Regions from separate parts of the Lysinibacillus sp. NPDC096212 genome, predicted to be linked through region 1. Evidence: riboswitches for the same ligand, from Rfam matches in the RefSeq annotation. Region 1 holds a riboswitch; the other holds the start of a gene.
What was found. A riboswitch is a leader RNA that binds a small molecule or an ion and turns the genes downstream of it on or off. The one in region 1 is predicted to bind cobalamin.
Positions count from the first base shown of each region.

Region 2: another riboswitch for cobalamin. It lies ahead of ACIQ7T_RS22090 ((2Fe-2S) ferredoxin domain-containing protein); the one in region 1 lies ahead of mmgD (citrate synthase).

Region 1 covers NZ_JBIWFQ010000034.1:24,872-32,642, forward strand. Annotated here, with positions in the region: gene ACIQ7T_RS24155 (hypothetical protein) at 1-261, shown strand, start outside; gene ACIQ7T_RS24160 (helix-turn-helix domain-containing protein) at 952-2,052, shown strand; gene ACIQ7T_RS24165 (alpha/beta hydrolase family protein) at 2,125-3,057, shown strand; gene ACIQ7T_RS24170 (CPBP family intramembrane glutamic endopeptidase) at 3,513-3,908, shown strand; gene ACIQ7T_RS24175 (NUDIX hydrolase) at 4,364-4,861, opposite strand; cobalamin riboswitch at 5,109-5,303, shown strand; gene mmgD (citrate synthase) at 5,497-6,618, shown strand; gene prpD (2-methylcitrate dehydratase) at 6,717-7,771, shown strand, end outside.
Region 2 covers NZ_JBIWFQ010000028.1:55,185-62,955, reverse strand. Annotated here, with positions in the region: gene cobK (precorrin-6A reductase) at 1-459, opposite strand, end outside; gene ACIQ7T_RS22100 (sirohydrochlorin chelatase) at 456-1,379, opposite strand; gene cobJ (precorrin-3B C(17)-methyltransferase) at 1,394-3,064, opposite strand; gene ACIQ7T_RS22090 ((2Fe-2S) ferredoxin domain-containing protein) at 3,069-3,440, opposite strand; cobalamin riboswitch at 3,579-3,761, opposite strand; cobalamin riboswitch at 3,991-4,175, shown strand; gene ACIQ7T_RS22085 (energy-coupling factor ABC transporter permease) at 4,315-5,061, shown strand; gene ACIQ7T_RS22080 (energy-coupling factor ABC transporter substrate-binding protein) at 5,063-5,335, shown strand; gene cbiQ (cobalt ECF transporter T component CbiQ) at 5,341-6,111, shown strand; gene ACIQ7T_RS22070 (energy-coupling factor ABC transporter ATP-binding protein) at 6,111-6,947, shown strand; gene ACIQ7T_RS22065 (S8 family peptidase) at 7,208-7,771, shown strand, end outside.

The DNA.
Region 1 (7,771 bases):
GCAAAAGACGTTCGGTTCACCATTCCACTTCCATATACTATGTTAAACATTGTTATTTCAATTTTGTCTTCAAAATTTGTTCAGCATAAAGCAAACAAATGGACAAGAGAGCACTTCGAAAGAAAAAAACTGGACTTTACCTTTCCGCTAATTGACAAAGAAACGCTAAAGCCTATTGTCAAGGAACTGAAAAATTATAAGGGAATCGTGCTAGTCGATGTCAAAGCTAAAGACGGTACTGAAGTTAAGGTTAAACTATAATTACAATACACCGTTCAACTGACTGGTATTTTGAAGAGAAAATTAGCTTGTATTTACTTTATTATAATTTGAATTGGATATGCAAAATAAAATAAAAGGATTCTTTTGATGACATACGGTACTCCGGAGGTATGAATCAAAAGAATCCTTTTTTGTATTACAGGAGGAGGTTCCGAAAAGCTTATACTTGATTAGAAAAAACAAAAAAACCCCAGTTTTATACTGGGTGACGGTTTGTCAGGTCAAGTATTTTTACTTTTCTGGGTAATCTATATGTAATGACGGTGGAACTAAACAATCTCTAGTTGTATTAAGTCGTAACAACCAAGTTGAGTTACCCTGTGTGGAACTAACCATACATTAGAGCAATATCATGTCTCCAATTTTAGGATTTGGTCAAAAAACCCCCATCAACCACTGCTATTAACAAAATAGTTAGACCATAAATTACACTTCATTCAATTATTGTGCGAACCGTAGGCTAAGGGAATATAGTGTTATTGTATTGGCTATGTCATTAAAAAATATTTCCTACTGGCAATATACAAAAAATGTTTACAAATGCGTAATGGATTTTGTGTATCACTGGATTTGTTGCCTTGCGGTTGATTTTTTCTACTAAAATAAAATATAACTTCATTGGAATTGACGGTAAAATGCATTTTAATAATAGTATAGGGAATGAAAATGATGAGAGAAATAAGTATTGCAAAAGTTATTACAGCAAAAAGAAAAGAAAAAGGTATCACACAAGATAAACTTGCTGAGTATGTCGGTGTATCAAAGGCTTCCGTATCCAAATGGGAGACGGCTCAAAGCTATCCGGATATCACCCTGCTGCCACAATTGGCAGCCTATTTTAATATAAGCATTGATGAACTCATTGGCTACCTCCCGCAAATGACAAAAAAAGATATAAAGAAAACATACCAACGGCTGGCTGAGGATTTTAGCAACAAGCCTTTTGATGATGTACTTGATCAATGCCGTGCAATTATAAAGAAATATTTCTCTTGTTTTCCTCTGCTACTGCAAATAGCTAAATTATATGTCAATCATTTTGTCCTAGCTACGGAAAGAGAAAAACAAGAAGAACTGTTACAAGAAGCCATTGATTTATGTATCCGGATTAAGAAGGAAAGTGATGATATTTGGATCGTGAAGCAGGCAAATTCATTGGAAGTGCTATGTCATATCATTTTAAATCAACCGGCGGAAGCTTTGGAATTGCTTGACGAAACAATGAAGCCGCCGATTAGTGATAACTTTTTACTCTCCAAAGCCTATCAAATGACAGGGAATTTAGAGAAGGCCAAGGAAGCTTTACAGGTCAGTTTGTATCAACATCTCCACGGCCTTCTTGCACCTGCACAGTCATACTTGCTGTTGGTAGCCAATCATCCTGAAAAATTTGAGCAGGCACTTGAACGTTTTATCGAAATATCAAAAGTCTTTAAAGTAGAAAAACTGGACCCTAATTTGTTGTCGTTGCTTTATATGGCTGCGGCGCAAGGTTATATGATGCAAAAAGAAGCGGAAAAAGCATTGGAAATGCTCGAAAAATACACATACATTTGTACGAACGTCCTTTTACCGTACGAATTGAAAGGAGATTTCTTTTTTGACAGTATTGAAAACTGGCTGAAGGATTATGATATTGAAGCTCCTAGAGACGAAAAGATAGTAAAAGAAAGTATCGTACAAAGTGTTATAGAAAATCCTGCATTCTTCCCATTGCACAATGAACCGAAATTCAAAAGTATTGTTGAAAAACTAAAAGCACAAATTTGAAATGAACTACTGATAGGGCCAACTTGATGTATTCACTTACATTTTGGTTGTCAATATAAGGAGGTAAATATAATGGTTGAAGAAAAAATTGTTTTAGGTGCTGAAACAAAGTACCCACTGAATGGAATATTAACCATTCCTGATGAAACAAAAGGATTATTTCCTGCAGTTGTATTGGTTCAAGGCTCTGGTCCAAGCAACATGGATGAAAAAATCGGAAATATTTATCCTTTTAAGGATCTTGCAAATGGTTTGTCTGGAAAAGGAATTGCAGTGCTGCGATATGATAAAAGAACATTCGTATATGGTAAAGAAATGAGAAAGGATATTGGATTAACAGTGAAAGAAGAAACCATTGAGGATGCAATTCTCGCTGCGAATTTTTTGCAAAGTGATTCACGTATTGATTCAAACAAAATATTTATTATCGGTCATAGTTTAGGTGGGATGTTAGCTCCGCGAATTGATGCAGAAGGCGGTAAGTTTGCTGGAATCATTATTATGGGTGGTTCTCCACGCAAATTTGAAGAAATTCTAATGGATCAAAATAACGAAGTTTTAAATTCATTGAATAAGTTTTTGAAAGTAATTGCAAAAAAACAAATAGCAGCATTATCATCAAAGTTTGACAACATCTATAACCTAAGTGATGAAGAAGCAAAATCAACTTCAGTTTTAGGAAAATATGTTAGAGCCTACTACCTAAAAGAAATGGGCGAACATCCATCTGCCAATTATCTCAAGGAATTAAATAAGCCCATATTTATTCTACAAGGAGAAAAAGATTTCCATGTATCAGTGGAAAAGGATTTTAATGGTTACAAAAGAATATTGGGAGATAGATCCAATGTAACGTATAAACTCTATCTAAACCTAAATCATGCTTTCATGCCTTTTGTTTATGGAGAGATACGAAAAGCAAAAAAAGAGTATAAAGTTGCACAACATGTCGATCAACAAGTGATCAATGATATTGCCGATTGGATTCATTCGGTATTGGAATAGTCATCAGGAGGTAAATAACAATAGCTAGTTTTATTTTCTAACTATAGGCACGAAATAATTTCTTAGGAGAAAACTGCATCAGGAAAAAGATAATAAACTGGAAACTATTCTTGCTACTTATTGCCGTATGCGTCGTGACGGGCGTAATGGTTAAACCGTTTACGTACGCGCTTGCGCCGCTGCCAGATAACGCACCTATGTAGATCATCATACCTGCGCAGATTGCACAAACACTGGTGTTAGGTGTGCTGGCAAGCTTTTTCGGATTGCTTTTGGCGCGACATATTGGATTTAGCGCACCGATTTTGGAGGGAACTACAGGTGGTGAAAAGTGAAAGGGCTATCAGAAATCTATACTCGGTTCATCTGTCCTTTGGGGCATTTTGGGCGGTGTCCTTGTCGTTTTACTGTGCATCCCTTTCTGGAATATGTCTGTTGAACTAATGAAGGCGGAAATGGCGGTTCCAGTTTGGAAATCCGCGCTTGCGATTTTCTATGGCGGTACGGCAGAAGAAATATTATTCCGGCTTTTTTTGATGACGCTTTTGGTTTGGATTGCTTCCAAAATCAAAAAGGCGAAAGATAGGGGACCAACTAAAATCGGCGTGTGGTTGGCTATTATTATAACAGGGGTTATTTTTGGCCTCGGTCATATCGGAATCACGGGCGCGATAACCGCCATCACTAGCGACGTAATCCTCCGGGCGGTATTGCTTAACGGCTCTCTTAGCGTTATCTATGGTTGGCTCTACTGGAAAAAGGGTCTGGAGTCGGCTATAATTGCTCACTTTTCTATCGACTTTGTGTTGCATATACTCATACCGCATGTAATAGCGCCATTATTTATCTAATCGGAAGTAATGGACATAAACGAAAAAGTAATCATTGGTAATGATTCGAAATACCCTTTTAATAGAATTTTATACTAAAATAACCTTGTGAATTTAAAGTTATTGATAAATGAGTTATAAAAAGAATCTTTTGTTGGCATTCGGTACTCCGAAAATGTGCATCAAAGGAATCTTTTTATTTTCATTTTTTTATTCCAACTGAGAATTGAACGAAAGATCATAGAAAAAATCTATGATTATCATAGAAATTATAGAATTGATATATAGAAACTAGATTCTTATAATTCTTTATAAGCTATAGTTATTTAATAGTAATATTGATAACAAATATTACTGGTATTAAAATACCTGACAGCCGTTTGATAATAGTGGCCCAGGCATTGAAGTTAAGGCTTGTAGTTTAACAAAATCATTAGCAACGATCCAATCAGACGTAGGATCCGTAGCAAATGTTTTTATTTACTAAAATTTCTATTATTATTTGCAAAAGAACTACCTAAATCCCACAATTTATCTTCTAGATTGTCTAATAGATTTTTTGTTCTCTTTTCCATATTATCTGGGAGCTCATTTTCACCAAAATATGTAAGATTCAAACTCTCATCATCCTTTTTCTCCAATACACCACTTACATTTTTAGCAACATAAAGATGAATGACTGTATAGACTTCATCCCCATTTGGATATTGGAAATAATAATCTGGTCCCGAAAAAACACCAATCAAGTCAAATTCATTGGCCACAAGTCCTGTTTCTTCATAGAGCTCACGGCAAGCAACTTCTTCTAAAGTTTCGTTTAGTTCCATTGAGCCCCCAGGTAATCCCCAATCCAACGTATCCGAACGATGTTGAAAGAGTATTTTCTTATCATCGTTTATCACAAGAATTGTCGCCCCGATGCTTATAATTGGTCTACTACCGATAAGTTTCCTTAATTCTGAAATATATCCCATATTCTCCCCCTAATACTTGTCATTAAAAAATATTCGCCTTTTCAAAATATGAATCCTCTATTTTACTTACAAATTATAAAAATAGTTTCAATGGTATTGATTAACAATCTTTTTTGTACAAAATAGTGCTAAAAAAAGTAGAATAGTTCTTGAAAAATGAAAAATAGCTTTTTATGTTCAAGCTTCTCCAAATCTCAACTATATTGATTGTTTCGAAAACTCTATGTTAAGGTGAATAGACAAATTGAATATGCTAAATTTTGGTGGTTCAAATGGATTTGATTCCATTTGATTAAAAGGGAAGTTGGTGAGAGTCCAACACTGTCCCGCAACTGTATTTAGGAGTTCGATAACAAGTCCACTGTTTTGTTTGTCAAAATGGGAAGGTGTTATTGTAGCGTTGATCATAAGTCAGGAGACCTGCCACTAAGAAAAGCATCAATTGACCTACGAGGATAGGGAGGTGTTAGCTACTGCATGATCTTTGTGAATTTACATGAATTCACTGTTTTTTTGCTCTGTCATGTTTTTGTAGATTAACAACTTCTCAAAGGGGTAGAAGTTGTTTTTTTGTTGTTCTTTTGTGTTTGAATGGTAACGCTTACAAGAATAATTAAACAAAGGGGTTGTAATGAATGGAGTTAAATTATTCACCCGGTCTCGATGGTATTATTGCCGCTGAAACAAAGCTATCTTTTTTAGACACTGTAGGAAGTCAAATTGTCATTCGAGGCTATGATTTGATTGAATTATCACAGAGATATTCGTATTTAGACATTGTCTATTTATTGTTGCATGGGGAAATACCAACTACCGAGCAACGAGCTGATTTACAGAACAAGTTGAAATCTAATTATCAGGTTCCACAAGAGATTTTTCAAATTTTCAAGTTATTGCCTAATGGGACACATGCTATGGATGGACTTAGAACAGGAATTTCTGTTTTAGCAGGCTATGATCAGCACATCAATAATCGTTCTACTGAAATGAATTTGACGCGAGCATATAGACTTTTAGGTGGCATGCCCAACATCGTAGCGAATAGCTATCGAGTATTAAATGGTCAAGACGTCGTGGAGCCTGATAGCCAGCTTTCCTATAGTGCTAATTTTTATTACATGATTACTGGCAGAAAACCAACTGCGTTAGAAGAAGAAATCTTTGATCAGTCACTCGTTTTATATAGTGAACATGAGATGCCAAATTCGACGTTTACAGCTCGCGTAATCGCCTCTACACAATCTGATTTGTATGGTGCTTTAACTGGGGCTGTCGCATCATTGAAAGGTAATTTACATGGTGGGGCAAACGAGGCAGTGATGTATATGCTTCTAGAAGCGAAAACAGTTGAAGGCTTTAAAACATTGCTAGAAAACAAACTACAAAATAAAGAAAAAATTATGGGCTTTGGTCACCGTGTATATATGAAAAAGATGGATCCAAGAGCGCAAATTATGAAAGAGGCTTTGCACAAATTATGTTTGGAGCAAGGGGATGACCGCTTATATCACATGTGTGAAGCTGGTGAAAAAGTGATGGTACAGAAAAAAGGTTTGTACCCAAATTTAGACTATTATGCAGCACCCGTGTATTACATGCTTGGTTTGACGATTGAAATATATACGCCAATCTTTTTTGGATCACGAACAATCGGCTTATGTGCTCATGTTATAGAGCAGCATGACAATAATAGATTATTTAGACCTCGTGTCAATTATATTGGCGAGCGTCATAACCTTGAAGAATTATCGGTATAATCAAGTTTTAACAACTCGCCATAGAGCTGATGGGCATTCTGACCAATGTCCATCAGTATACTAGTATAGCAAAATTATGCAATGAAAGGAAGATATAGATGATTAAAACAAATGAAATTTCTAAGACAGATCAATTACTAACTGATATTGCTGATTACGTATTAAATACAACGATTACAAGTGAAGAGGCATACGAAACAGCACGTTATGTTTTATTGGATACTTTGGGTTGTGGCATTTTAGCCTTACAGTATCCTGAATGTACGAAACTTCTTGGTCCAGTAGTACCAGGTACAGTCGTCCCAAACGGTACACGTATTCCGGGGACTCCCTATGTTCTTGACCCAGTTAGAGGCGCCTTCAATATCGGTTGTATGATTCGTTGGTTGGATTATAACGATACTTGGCTTGCGGCTGAATGGGGACATCCATCAGATAATTTAGGTGGCATATTAGCTGTTGCAGATTATTTGAGTCGCATACGTATTGCAGAGGGTAAAGAGCCTCTTAAAGTAAAAGACGTTTTAGAAATGATGATACAAGCCCATGAAATACAAGGTATTCTAGCACTAGAAAATAGCTTAAATCGTGTAGGTTTAGATCATGTTCTGTTTGTCAAAATTGCGACAACAGCCGTTGTGACAAAGGCATTAGGTGGCTCTCATCAAGAAATTATCAATGCACTGTCAAATGCTTGGATTGATAATTCGAGCTTACGAACATATCGACATGCACCTAATACTGGTTCTAGAAAATCATGGGCTGCTGGAGATGCAACAAGCAGGGCAGTGCAATTAGCCATGATGGCTGTGAAGGGCGAAATGGGTTATGCAACTGCCTTATCAGCACCTGGCTGGGGATTCCAAGACGTTCTCTTTAATAAACAAGAATTAACACTTGCTAGACCACTTGCATCTTATGTCATGGAAAATGTTCTATTCAAAGTTTCTTATCCAGCCGAATTCCATGCACAAACCGCTGCTGAATGCGCCGTACATTTACATCATGAAGTGAAAAATCGATTAAATGAAATTGAAAGAATTGAAATTACTACACATGAATCTGCCATTCGTATTATCGATAAAGAGGGACCTCTTAATAACCCAGCTGATCGTGATCATTGTATTCAATACATTACAGCTATTGGCCTCAT
Region 2 (7,771 bases), on a different contig from region 1:
AATCACTCGTGTATTTTCTAAACCATGTAATACCTTCGTAAAGGTTGCTAGCGTTTTACTGCCCGTCGTTAGCATAATGACACCACGTATTTCCGCTGCTAAATGGGCAGCCTCCTCATAATCTTTCACTACCGTAATTAGTGGATGGGCATAATGCTCATGAGCACGTTCATAGCGAATATAAGGAACATTTGCTAGCTCAGCTGCCGCCATGGCATTTTTTGAAGCTTCTTCAGCAAATGGATGAGAGGCATCTACAACTAAACGGTACCCTCGCTCCGTAATAATCGTCGCCATTTCATCCGCTGTTAAACGACCGATTAAATAAGGAAGGCCTACTTCTGCCAGGCTAGAAGCAGCTGATTCAGTAACGACCGTTGCTGTCACAGCATAACCTGCTGACTGGATTTCAAGTGCTAGATTCCTAGCATCGCTCGTCCCTGCTAACATGAAAATCATTTCACTGGCTCCTCTTCATGATGGTGATGATGGTCGTGATCGTGATCATGGTGATCGTGATGATCATGATCATGTCCATGATCGTGGTCATGATGGTGATGATGATGCGCATGTCCATGCACTGCCGCATAAGCACGATAATTTTCTAAATCTTGCATACCTGTTGATGTACCATTCACAGCTTGCTCAATACGCTCTAATAGCACATTTTGTAAACGCTCATGATAGCCAAAATAGTTAGCAATTTGAATATCACATTCAGGATATTTTTCGTTAAATTGCTTACACATACCATTCATTCGTTCCATTAGGATACCTGTGAATAAAAAGTACGGTAGCATAATGACTTTTTTAGCACCCAGCTTCACACAGCGCTCTATTCCTTCTTCAACACGCGGATCTGTGACGCCCATAAACGCGCTTTCTACATACTGAACCGGGAGTTTTTCCCATAACAAACGTGTAATTTTATAAAAATCACCATTTGCATATGGGTCACTACCGCCTCGTGCAATTAATAAAATGGCAGTATCCTTCTGTTCTTCTTCCGCATTAAAGCCGATTTCTGCTAAACGATCTTCTAAAATCGCAAATATTTCTTCATGGATACCGATTGTTTGACCATATGTGAACGTTATATTCGGATAATGCTCACGCGCATGTTCGATTTCTGCTGGAATATGCATTTTTGAATGTCCAGCATGAAGAAGGATAATCGGAATAACGTGTACCTCTGTAGCACCCTTCTTCACACAGTTCGTAATACCTTCTTCAATGTTCGGCGAAGCGAACTCTAAAAAACATGTTTCTACTAAAAAGCTATCATCAATACGAGGTGTCATTTGCTCGATAAACGTGCGTACCTCATCATTTCCTGCAGCTAAACGGCTCCCGTGGCCGACAAATAAAATTGCTTTCATCTTATTACTCCTCACTAGTCGCCGCATGGAGCGGGCTCTACTTTTATTTTTGAAGACATATCCTGATACGTAAAATGTAATATCTTTTTCACACGCTTGAAGTATTTAAACAAACGTTCATTTGGATGTGCATTTGCTTTATATTCTTCGATAATATCGGTAATAAGTGGGATGAGCTGTTCAGGCTCTAATCCCTCAACAACTGGCTGGGCCGCATGTGCTGTACGACCAACCGGCTTGGCACCAATAAAAACATCAAATTTACTTTTACGATAAACAATGCCAATATCATCAAATACTGCTCGATAACATGCCATACCGCAGCCGTTAAAGCCGATATTTAATGTTTTCGGTAACGACATACCACCAAGCTTTTCTTGAATTTCTTCCGCATATGGAATCGAATCGAACTTTTCTCCATAACAGAAGTCACAAGCCTTTAACGATAGCACGTCACCAATTGGTGCTAGTAAAAAGCCAACTTCACGAAGCTTTGCGGTAACCTCTTCAGGCTCGGACGTTGGAACTTTCAAATGAATTTGATGGTCTGGTGTATACTCCATCGTTCCTTCCTCACCAACTACCTCAGCCAACGTCATCATTTGTTGAGGACTAAAGAACTTATTGGCAACCCCAGGACTAACCGCTAATTCAAAAATAGATTCGATTTTTTGTTGAACACGCTTAGGTGTTACTTTCACCGCGCTTGTTCCCTTTACCATAGTAAGAGCAGCTGTCGCCATTTCAAGTGACGATTTTTTAGGCTTTTGTTGTGGTGTTATGGCTAAACTGGGCTTAATACGATTGGCATTAGGATCTGTCGCAAAATCATTACGTGCTGCTCCTGTTTCTTGATTCATCGCCCATGGTTCATTTTCTTCTTTAAGTCGTTGATGTGGTCGTAACGGTTGTTTTTCCTCACCAAGTGTATATTTACGCTGATAACCACGTGGCGTAATCATTTTATTGTCGTAGAAGAATGTTGTTGAATTCCCGATAATAACCGTTGTTAACATGCCGATATCATGTTCAAGCATTTCTGCTAAAGTAGTCATCGTTATTTCCTGACGGTCACGATACGCGCTTTTCACAAGTCCAACTGGTGTATCTGGCGAACGATATTCCAATAAAATTCGTTGTGCCTCTACAATTTGTCTCGTACGACGTCCACTTTTCGGGTTATAAAGAGCAATAACAAAATCCGCCATTGCTGCTGCTTCTACTCGTTTTGCAATTAAATTCCAAGGTGTTAAGTGGTCACTTAAACTAATGGTACAGGCGTCATGCATAATGGGAGCACCTAGTAAACTGGCACATGAATTAATAGCTGAAATACCTGGAACAATTTCTACCTCGATACCAGTTGCTTCTGTCCAGCCTAGCTCGATTAATACCTCATACACTAATCCTGCCATTCCATAAACCCCGGCATCCCCACTGGAAATGACCGATACGATACTTCCAGCCTCTGCTTGACGCACCGCTTCTTGCGCACGTGAAACTTCCTCTGTCATACCAGTACTAATAATCGACTTTGCACTAACTAAATCCTGAATCAGTTCAACATAAGTTTTATAGCCTATAATCATATGACTTTGTTGTAGTGCCTCCACAGCACGAGTCGTAATATGTTTAAAGTCTCCAGGGCCAAAGCCAACTACGAAAATCTTACCTTTTTGAGCCATTTTGTTACCCCTCTTTCACCTTTTCAATGCCTTTAATGGCTGTTGTTTGTGCTGTACGCTGCAACGAACCTTCACGCAATGTAAAAACATGCTCATTATGTAACGCTTCATGATTTAAATCTTGTACAAGTACTCTCGCATGCTCCTTCGTTGGCACTCGGTACCAATTGCCCTGAGGATATGCAATGACAACACAAGCATCCTTACACCTGCCATTACAGCGGGTCCTTGTTGTATGTATCTCCTTATCAAGCTCCAGTAACTGTATTTCATCACGAATTGCCTGTGTAATGTCCTCAGCATCTTTTTTCATACAACTACTACCATTGCAAATAAAAAGATGTGTTTTCATCCCCTCTAAATTCCAAGTTGTCATAGTCGTTCTCCCCTCATATGCTTTTAGGAAAAAGAAAAACCTTTACTCTAGACGAAGAGTAAAGGTTTAGTAGAAGCCAAATAAAAACGAATATATACTGGTACTCGCTTTCGCTTCAACTTCTCCCTCCGAAAAGTTTGCTTGCATCATCACATAAGCAGGTTTCCTGACTTAAGCTTCCTTTTACTTTCGCGCCTTCCTAAGTTTTCACTAGTGGCATCCGCGATTTCATCAGCTATTACAGTAGCGGGGGCTGTATCGGACTTTCACCGATTTCCCTATTATCTTGAATATTCAAGCACTTATGGATGTTTTATATGAATTATATGGTTTTTTTGTAATTGAAAACTGTTTCTATCATAGCTTATTTTTTTAAAATTTCAATATTTCTTTCTTAATTTGTGACAATTTTTTTAAAATTCCATAGAAAAATGCGACATCCATTTTCTATTTATCTAAATTTTCGACATAGACACCCAATTTAAAATTTTTTCACAAAAGGGATAGCATATATATGGAAATTCGTGTTACACTTTGTCGTGAAATCTCACAACTTCATCTTTTTTTCGGTGTGAAATGTTCAGCATTTCGCTTAAAAGGGAAGCCGGTTTAAGTCCGGCGCGGTCCCGCCACTGTATTAGGGAGTTTTATAGATAATGTCACTGTCCAAAGGATGGGAAGGCCTATAAAACGTTGAACTAAAGCCAGGAGACCTGCCGAAAAATATGTGATCGTTTCAACCTACGAGGATGGGTGTGCGGCTTAGCAGATTAGAATTTTATTTGCTTTTTTAGCTATGCACTTTTCCACTATCGGAGAAGTGCTTTTTTTCGCATACTTTTTCTAAAAATTTTAATGTAAGGAGGAGAGATTTTTGAAATTTTCAGGTTGGAAGCTTAGTTATTTTTTATTGGCATTTTTATTCGTACCAAATCGTGCATTTGCGATGCATATAATGGAGGGCTTTTTGCCAATCGAATGGGCGATTTTTTGGTGGGTCATTTCGATTCCATTTATTATTTTAGGATTACGTTCTATTCGTAAAACCATTGATGAAAATCCTGAAACAAAAATGATATTAGGGCTTTCGGGTGCCTTTGCCTTTGTACTTTCTGCCTTAAAAATCCCTTCTGTAACAGGAAGTTGCTCGCATCCTACAGGTGTTGGACTTGGAACAGTTCTTTTTGGACCATTAGCGATGAGTGTTATCGGGACAATCGTATTATTATTCCAATCTTTACTGTTAGCGCATGGTGGGCTTACAACATTAGGGGCAAACACTTTTTCTATGGCAATTATGGGTCCTATTATCGCCTACTATGTATTTAAGGGCTCACAAAAATTGGGACTATCCTTTTCCATTGCTGTCTTTTTAGCAGCAATGCTTGGTGACTTAGGTACATATATTGTCACTTCTGTCCAATTAGCTCTTGCCTTCCCTTCTGAGGTCGGAGGCTTTATGGCTTCATTCACTAAATTTGCTGGTATTTTTGCGTTAACACAAATTCCTCTTGCTGTTAGTGAAGGAATTTTAACAGTGATCGTTATGAACTTTCTGAAAAAATACAATGTGAGTGAACTAAAAGCTCTACGTGTGTTCTCTGCAAAGGAGGCTCACTAAAATGAAAAAAAACTTACTGCTCATCGCCATTGTTGTGTTGTTAGCAATCGTTCCCCTGTTTATTCAAAAAGGTGCTGAATTCGAAGGGGCTGATGGCGAAGCGGAAGCAGCAATTAGTGAAATAGATGCTAGCTACGAGCCATGGTTTGAAAGCTTATGGGAACCACCAAGTGGTGAAATTGAAAGCTTATTATTCGCACTACAAGCTGCTATCGGTGCTGGTTTCATCGGGTATTTCATCGGCTTAATGCGCGGCAAACATAAAGAAGGTTAAACGCTATGTTACTCATTGATAAGTATGCTTATTTGAATAAACTAGCGTCTGTTCATCCGCTAGAAAAAATGACGTTATCCCTTGGACTGCTTTTATTGTCGCTTATCATGAGAGATGAACGAATTTCACTCATTACATTTATTGTGATGAGTGCTTTTATCATTTTAGGCGCAAAAATCCCTGCTAAATATTACGCAAAGTTATTGTTGCTACCTGGATTTTTTTTACTATCAAGTTTAGTATCCATTTTAATTTCTATCGCGCCAGCGACAAACAGGCTTCCTTCAAACATTTGGTCATTTTCTCTTCATAATTGGACAATTTTTGTCAGCAGTGCAAGCCTAGTAACAGCGCAGCAGCTTTTTTTCATCGTCCTTGGCAGCATTAGCTGTTTGTATTTTTTAATTCTCACAACATCAGTCCAATCTATTTGTTACGTCTTACGACAATGGCGACTCCCAACTCTATTTGTAGAGTTAGTAGAGCTAACGTATCGTTTTATTTTTATCTTTTTAGACAGTATGCAAAAAATTCATCTTGCCCAACAGGCTCGTCTGGGATACAGCTCCCCTATGCAGTGGCTTCGATCGGTATCAATGCTAATTGCAGCTTTATTTGTCGAGATGTTCCAACGCAGTCGTGAGCTAAACAATGCAATGGAAGCACGTGGTGGCGAAATGGTCTATTGGCAGGATGATGTTCCCTGTAACACGAAAAATTGGATAGGTATTGCTGCTATTTTTATACTCCTCATCATTTATGGAGGTTTTTTCTGATGACAGATTTATACTTTGATTTAACACATTTATCCTACGCTTATGCAGATGGAACTCATGCCTTAACAGATATTACACTTCAAATTCCAAAGGGAAAAAAAATCGCTTTACTTGGTCATAATGGAGCCGGGAAATCAACGTTATTTCAGCATTTAAATGGTATTTTGAAGCCTACCGCTGGAAGTATCTCCTTTTGTGGCAATGAACTGAACTATAGTAGAAAAGCATTAAAAGAATTACGCCAACAGGTTGGTATTGTTTTTCAGGATGCAGACAACCAGCTTTTTTCCGGCACAGTTAAGCAAGATATTGCATTTGGTCCTTTGAATCTTGGCTGGACAACTGAAAAAATCGAGGAAAAAATTGCGTGGGCTGTCGCTCAAACCGAAGTCGAAGCATTGCTAGATAAACCGATCCATTTTTTAAGTGTTGGTCAGAAAAAACGTGTCGCAATGGCAGGCGTACTTGCAATGGAACCTTCCGTTTTATTATTAGATGAACCGACAGCTGGACTAGATAATTATTATAGTGCACAAGTTTTACAGTATTTAGCTATGTTAGAAAACGGGGAACGAACAATATTATTGGCAACGCATGATATCCCCTTAGCCTATGAATGGGCAGATCAAATCATCGTGATGGAAGCTGGGAGAATTATTTACAATGGAGATCCAGTAGCAATGTTCTTCCAAGAGGATTTGCTTGAAAGAGCCCATCTTGAACGCCCATGGGTCTTTGAAATGGCCGTTGCCTTACAAAAGAAAAAGTTATTTGAGAAAAACATAAAAATGCCTCGTTCGAAGAAAGATTTACACAGACTTATTGAGCGGCTTTAAGATAATTTGTCCATATTTGGTACTTTTCAATTGTAGTAGAATCCACGCTACTACTCCAAACGCACAAATCGAGTAGGATGTACCCTATGGTCCTTTGAGGATTTTTGACTTCCCTTCTACATATTTTTATAACGAGGAACGTGGTAAAATATAGAATGGTACTTTTGGAAAAATATATACTTATTACGAAACTTTTCTATCGTTCATTCGTAATAGTATAGATGTCACAAATATTTGGAACACCCAAGGAGGGAATACAGTTGAAAAACTGGAAGAAAAAATCAGTAGCTTTAGTTGCATCCGCAGCACTAATGGTTCCTGCTACTTCTGCCTTTGCTGAAGCACCACAAAAAACAGCAAAGAACCAAGAGTTAGTGAAAATAGCTAGCAATAAGGAACAATCATCTAAGAATCAAAAAGAATGGATTAGTCAGGATACTATTATCGTCAAACATTCCGGTCTTGATAAGAATGCACACAAAAAAATTGGCGCAAAAGTGATCCGCTCTATTCCTTCATTAGGATACGATGTTATCCAACTTAACAAAGGAACAAATTTAGAAAAAGCAGTTTCATATTATACTAAGCAAAAAGGGGTTAAACGTGTATCCCCAAGCTACGTGTATCATTCCTTTGGCACTGAAGTAGATCCAAAGAAACAGGATATGTATCATTTGAATCTTCTTCAAATTGATAAAGCACTAGAATTAGCAGGTAACAACGAGGTAAAAGTAGCAGTTATCGATGGTGGCGTGGATTTTAAACATCCTGATTTAAAATCTCAAGTGCTACCACCATATAATGCTGCAGCACCTGCCAATACT